Linked DNA regions of Candidatus Thiodictyon syntrophicum. The protein of the gene in region 1 interacts with the protein of each later gene in a pairwise test. Links are inferred from orthologs where the notes say so. Each region holds a gene or a part of one and is shown in the gene's direction. Other genes may lie near its edges. The genes, in order: THSYN_RS22235 and mobA.

Region 1 (3,149 bases):
TCACCGACCAAGGCTTCGTGCCGCTTGCCGTCGCCGTCCTGACGGTCTCCGACACCCGCACCGCGGCCGAGGACAGCTCCGGGGACCTGCTCCAGGCCAAGGCGCAGGAGGCCGGACACCGGGTGGTCGCCCGCGAGCTTGTGCGCGACGATGTCTACCAGTTGCGAGCGGTCTTTTCGCGCTGGATTGCCGACCCCCAGGTCCAGGTGGTTTTGAGCACCGGCGGCACCGGACTGACCGGCCGCGACAGCACCCCGGAGGCGGTGGCACCCCTGCTCGACAAACAGATCGAGGGCTTCGGGGAGCTGTTCCGGGCCCTGTCGTTCGTCGAGATCGGGGCCTCCACGGTCCAGTCCCGGGCCTTGGCGGGGCTCGCCAACGGCACCTTCATCTTCTGCCTGCCGGGCTCCACCGGGGCCTGCCGGACCGCCTGGGAGCAGATCCTCCTGGCCCAACTCGATGTCCGTACCCCCCCATGCAACTTCGCCCAATTGATCCCGCGGCTGCGCGAGCGCTGAAACTGGTAAAGAGTAGTTATCCACAGATGGACACAGATGAACACAGATTATTCATTGACTTACGCTTGGCCGGGGCTCACCTTGCCCGTGATTGTGACATCAGCGATAAACGTATGACAATTTTAAGAAAATCTGTGCCCATCTGTGTTCATCTGTGGATTTTAGGCTGAGCGGGCCCGCGCGATGACCACGAACCAGCACCCCCACCGGGACGGCTGCCCGGACCCCGCCGGGCGGCCCCTGCTGACCAAGCAGGAGGCCCTGGACCTGCTGCTCGCGCACGCAACGGCGCCCGCCGCGCAGGAGTGCGTCCCCACCGACCAGGCGCTGGGCCGGGTCCTCGCCCGACCGCTCGTCAGCGCCATCGACATGCCGGGCTGGGACAACAGCGCCATGGACGGTTATGCACTGTGCTGCGCCGATCTTCAGGCGGCGGAACCCACCCGGCTGCGGGTCGCCCAGCGCATCCCGGCCGGCGCGCCCGGTCGCCCCCTGGAACCCGGCACCGCGGCGCGGATCTTTACCGGTGCGCCCGTCCCCCCGGGGGCGGATACAGTGGTGATCCAGGAGCGCTGCACGCGCGACGGGGACTGGGTCGAGGTCCCGGCGGGTCTCACCCCCGACGCCAACATCCGGCGCGCCGGCGAGGACATCCGCGCGGGCACCGCGGTGCTGGCGGCGGGGACGCGGCTGCGACCCCAGCACCTGGGGCTCGCCGCCGGCGTGGGCGCGACTGAGCTGGCGGTCTACCGCCGGCTGCGGGTGGCCATGTTCGTCACCGGCGATGAACTGGTGAGGCCCGGCGAGACCCTGGGGCCGGGGCAAATCTACAACTCCAACCGCTTTACCATGAAGGGCTTGCTGGAGGGCCTGGGCTGCGAGGTCAGCGATCTGGGGCTGGTCCCGGACACCCTGGAGGCGACCATGGACACCCTGAACCGGGGGGCGGACAGCGCGGACCTGATCCTGGCCAGCGGCGGGGTCTCGGTGGGGGAGGAAGACCATGTGAAGCCGGCCATCGAACGGCTCGGCACCCTGGACCTGTGGCAGATTGCGGTACGCCCGGGCAAGCCACTGGCCTTCGGTCATATCCGCGGCACCCCCTTCCTCGGCAGCCCGGGTAACCCGGTTTCGCTGTTCGTCAGCCTGCTGCTGTTCGCCCGGCCGCTGCTGCTGCGGATGCAGGGAGTCACCGGGGACCTGGAGCCGCCCGGCATCAAGGTACCCGCCGGCTTCGACTGGCCCCGCCCGGACCGTCGGCGGGAGTTCGTCCAGGCGCGACTGATCCGCGGCGCGGCCGGCGACTGGGAGGCCGTCACGCACCAGTCCCGTTCGGCCGCCGCGCTGTCCGCCGCCGCCTGGGCCGAGGGCCTGGTCGAGATCGCGCCGCAGCAGACCATCGCCCGCGGCGACCCCGTGGTCTACCTCCCCTTCGCGGGGCTCCTGTCCTGAGTCGGCCCGACATTGCCTATTGGCTCGTGATGCGTGTTCATGCGCTTTTTTCGCGCACCATCGCGCGTTCCGCGATGGCGGCGCTTGCGGTCTTGCCCCGCCGGTCTTAGTCTGGACCCGCTTGGTCGCATCCCCCCTGCAATCTGCCCGAAGGCCGCCCACATCAATGATCCGGATACGCTACTTTGCCCACCTGCGCGAGACCCTGGGCACCGCTGACGAGCAACTCGCCCCGGTGCCCGAGATCGCCACCGTGGCGGACCTGGTCGCCTACCTGCGCGCGCGCGGCGGCGTCTGGGCCCAGGCCCTGGTCCCGGGTGAACGGCTGATGGTCGCCGTCAATCAGGAGTTGGCGCGCCCCGAGACCAGGGTCCGGGATACCGACGAGGTGGCCCTGTTCCCGCCGGTAACCGGCGGTTGAGGCCCATTGCCCCTTTCCACGGCGCCGGCGGCCAGCGCGGGATAGCATCCGTCGGCGACCGCGACCGGAGGTGCTTCCCGTGACCTATGCCGATCTCCCACGTCTGTTGACCATGACCCTCGTCTGGCTGCTGCTGTTGACCTGGCAGCTCAACGCCTATCGCAGCAACTGTGTGGCGACCCTCGCCCTGGTGATCCTGGTCACCCTGCTCCTGTTCGTCTCGGGCGCCGAGCTGGCACTGTACCGGCGACGCGTCTTCCTCAACGAGTGCATGGAGCACAAGAGCTCATTGTTTCGGTGGCTACGGCGCCGCTACGTCCTGCTCGGCCTCGAACTCCTGAAGTCCGCCGGACTGGCCGTCTTGCTCCTGGTCAGCGTGCTCAGCTTCTCCCCCCGCCATTGGTCGCTGCTGTTTGCGGACGTCCTGCTGGTCGGTCTGCTGTTGCCGCGCTTCTACGGGGCGCTGAAGGGCCAACTGCGTGAGGAGTACCGCTTCACCACCGCCCGCCGCTCGGCCATGTGGGTCAGCACCCTGTTCTTGTGGCTGGAATCCATGCTGGTGCTGGTGTTCACGGTGGCACAGGATTACGACGGGCTGCGGTGGCAGGAGGTCATCACCTACGGCGCCACCGACCCCGACGTCCTGTGCCGCCCCCTCGCGTCACTCGCCGCGCTCGCCGCCGCCGTGGACGCACTGGGACAATGGTCGATCCAGAATCTGGCGCGCAGCCTGACAGACCTGCCCCAGGCCTTGATGG
Region 2 (3,179 bases), on another replicon or contig:
AGGCGGGTGAGCATCACCAGCAGTGCGGCATCGAAGACCCCGATTCCCCCCGGGACCAGGCTCAGCACCCCCAGGGTCGCCGCGAAGGTGAAGGCGGCCAGGAAGGCGCCCGGGTTCAGGTGGGCGCCGCAGGCGAGCAGGCAACACCAGGCGACCAGCATCGCCAGGAGCCAGTCCAGCACCGAGATCGCCACCAGCGTGAGCCCCCCGCCCAGACCGAGGCGGGCGGTCCCGCTCAGCACCCGGTGCAGGACCGCCCGGTTCGCCGCCAGCGTCAGGAACACCGGCAGATAGGCGGCATAGGCGAGCAGGACGCTCAGTACCGCCCAGCGCGGCAGGACCCCCGGTACCAGGTTGGTGCGGCCCAGGGCCAGCGCCGCCAGTACCAGCACCGAGAGCCCGACCGGCACCGCCAACATGATCACCCCGGAGTAGAGCGAGGCGACCCGGGTCGCCACCCCGTCGCGGGTGAGCAGCAGGATGCGGATGCCCGAGCCCGCGAGCCCCGAAAGCCCGATCAGGTTGTTGGTGGTATTGGCGACCCAACTGTAGCGGACCAGGCGGTCCCAGGTCAGGTTGACCTTGAGCCAGCGGGCCATCCACCAGTCGTAGAGGACCATCTCGAAGACCGCCGCCAGGGCCAGGGCCTGGAGCCCCAGGAGCGCGACCCAGGGGATGCGGCGCAAGGCGGCTCGCAGCGTGTGAAAGTCGAACCCCTTGACCTCATACCAGGCGACCAGCGCGGTCACGACCACCAGCAGCGGCGGCACCCCGCGGCGCAGCCAGGCGAGCAGCACGGCGGCGCGGCGGTTGGGATTGGCCGACGCCGCGGCGCCCGCGGCGGCGGGGTCCAGGGTCTTGAGTGGACGGGTCATGGTGACCTCGGGCGGGCCGCCCGTGCGTCGACGATGAAGGTGACTGCGGTAATGCTCCCATGCCCGGGCGGAGCGCGCAATGTGGGCGGCGGCGCAGGCCCGGTTGCGTTGTCAAGGGGGCCGAACCATCATCCCGACGAGGTGAACTCCGGACAACGTTGTGCCCGCCTGACCGACCGGAGGTCGAGGCTTCAGCCGGACCGGGCGCGGCGGCCCCCCAGGGCCATGAAGGCTCGTCCGTCACCCTGCGGCGCCGCGGCGAACTCAGATGCCGCCTTTCCGGCGCGGCTGGAGCCGCTCCCACAACGTCGCTGCGCGACTTTAACGGCTTCACGGCTCGACCACCGGACTCCAGGATGCACACACCCTCCCCCTCCCGCGCCGCCATCACCGGGGTCATCCTGGCCGGCGGCCAGTCCAGCCGCCTGGGTGGCCACGACAAGGGGCTGCGGCCCTTCGCCGGTCGGCCGCTGGTCGAATGGGTCATCGCCGCCCTGGCCCCGCAGGTCGACACCCTGCTGATCAGCGCCAACCGCAACCTGGAGCGCTATGCCGACTATGGCCTGCCGGTGGTCGCCGATCTGGACCCGGGCTTCCAGGGACCCCTGGCCGGCATTCGCAGCGCCATGCGGGCGGCCGCCACCGCGTGGATCATTACCCTGCCCTGTGACGGCCCCTACCCCGCCCCCGACCTGGTCGCGCGGCTGCTGCTCGCCCTGCGCACCCAGGCCGGAGACCTCGCGGTCGCCACGGACGGCCAGCGCCTGCAACCGGTCCATGCCCTGCTGCCGGTGGCGCTGGCCACTGATCTGGAGACCTTCCTGGCCGCCGGTGAGCGCAAGCCCACCCGGTGGTATGACCGCCACCGGGTCGCCCTGGCGGATTTCAGCGATCGGCCGGACTGCTTCGCCAACATCAACACCCCGGACGACGCCTTGGCGCTGGAGCGGCGCCCGCCCTGACAGCCTGCCAACAGCGAGGCCGCTGGTCCGCTGTGCGGACCGAACGCCGCCGCCGGCCGCCACGACCATCGAGTCACGCGAACGGCCCCCTCAGTCGTACTTGATGTACTTGAAACGCGGATCATCCGGCGTGCCCTCCAGGGCACTGGCCGGTCCGGGCCGCCAGCCGACGGTCTCCTCGATCTTGCGGGCCAGTTCGAAGTCCTTGTCGGTCACCCCCTTGGCCGAGTGGGTCACCAGCTTCACGATCACGAAGGCATAGGATACGGCCAGATCCGGGTGGTGCCAGGCCGCCTCCGCCAGGTGTCCCACCGTATTGACCACCATCAGGGTGCCCTTCCAGCCGCTGGTGCGGTATTTGCGCCTGAGCCAGCCATCCTCGTAATACCAATGGGGCAGTTCGGCCGCGATCCGCGCGCGGATCTCCTCCTCGCTGTAGACCTTTTCATCAGACATGGTTGCAGTCTCCTTCAGGTCGGAAGGGGCATTCGCCCCGTCCGCAATGTGTGCGCCGGACCGGCCGGTCCGCGGTATGGATCGGCGACGGCAAAAAAGGTGTCAACCGCGCGTCGTCAATGTAGAAACATACAAAGCCTCCACCTGCGCCCTGGCCCAGGGAGTTCGTCGCAGAAACGTCAAACTCGATTTCACGGATGGCTCATGCTTGAAACAATTGATGTTGATCCGGTCGGCGAGACCATCCCAGCCGTAATGATCGACCAGCTTCAGGACCACGGTTTCCAGACTGACCCCGTGTAATGGATTCTTCGGTTGCTCACCGGTCATTGCTCAAGACCCCGGGCGCGTGGAGGAACGCGACGTCCGCGCCCTGTTGGAACAGAACCTCACGGGAGACCCCATCATGCAAACCTTCGTCGACCGCTACATCGAGCAAGGCAGGAACTCGTGGTCGGTCCGCGCAGTATCCGCTAAAAGCGAACCTTCAGCGTCACGCCCGCAAAGGGGGCCGTGGCATAATCCGCGGCCGCCAGTTTGTCGCCTTGGGCATTCTCCAGTCGGAGATTGCCCGCCGTCTTGGCCCCGGCGATCAGGCTCAGGCTGCCGAAGCGCCCGAGGGTGCGCACGACGCCCAGATAGACCGGGATGGAGCTGTCCTGGCCCACGCCGTTGGGGGCCGGGCCCTGGTCGTTCAGGCGAAAGCGCTCGTTCTCATAACGCGCGCCGAGACTGAGGGTCCAGGCGTCCGCGGGCCGCCATTCCAGGACCAGACCGGGTCCGCGGCTGGCCGCGAGACCGCCACCGGTGTTCAGGCTCAGGGTGTCGGTCAGGCGCCAGTCCAACGCGAGGATCGGGAACAGGCTGGCGTCACCCTCGATCTCGG

The links.
Region 2: the proteins of THSYN_RS22235 (region 1) and mobA interact in binary tests that used the Escherichia coli proteins (3 or more experiments, as listed by UniProt). The link is inferred for Candidatus Thiodictyon syntrophicum from one-to-one orthologs.

Annotation. Positions count from the first base shown.
Region 1 is NZ_CP020370.1:5,265,268-5,268,416, forward strand. What follows is about bases 1-2,835. They hold THSYN_RS22235 (molybdopterin molybdotransferase MoeA), read left to right. Parts: upstream 1-701; coding sequence 702-1,970; downstream 1,971-2,835. Other genes in these bases: moaB (molybdenum cofactor biosynthesis protein B), read left to right, coding at 1-518; moaD (molybdopterin converting factor subunit 1), read left to right, coding at 2,137-2,391; THSYN_RS22245 (hypothetical protein), read left to right, coding at 2,471-2,835. In the rest of the region: more of THSYN_RS22245, read left to right, coding at 2,836-3,149. UniProt on the Escherichia coli protein: Catalyzes the insertion of molybdate into adenylated molybdopterin with the concomitant release of AMP.
Region 2 is NZ_CP020372.1:167,619-170,797, forward strand. Bases 170-3,034 are described here. They hold mobA (molybdenum cofactor guanylyltransferase MobA), read left to right. Parts: upstream 170-1,231; coding sequence 1,232-1,837; downstream 1,838-3,034. Other genes in these bases: mprF (bifunctional lysylphosphatidylglycerol flippase/synthetase MprF), read right to left, coding at 170-875; THSYN_RS31960 (4a-hydroxytetrahydrobiopterin dehydratase), read right to left, coding at 1,928-2,293; THSYN_RS31965 (VF530 family protein), read right to left, coding at 2,396-2,623; THSYN_RS31970 (TonB-dependent receptor), read right to left, coding at 2,767-3,034. Also shown: more of mprF, read right to left, coding at 1-169; more of THSYN_RS31970, read right to left, coding at 3,035-3,179. UniProt on the Escherichia coli protein: Transfers a GMP moiety from GTP to Mo-molybdopterin (Mo-MPT) cofactor (Moco or molybdenum cofactor) to form Mo-molybdopterin guanine dinucleotide (Mo-MGD) cofactor.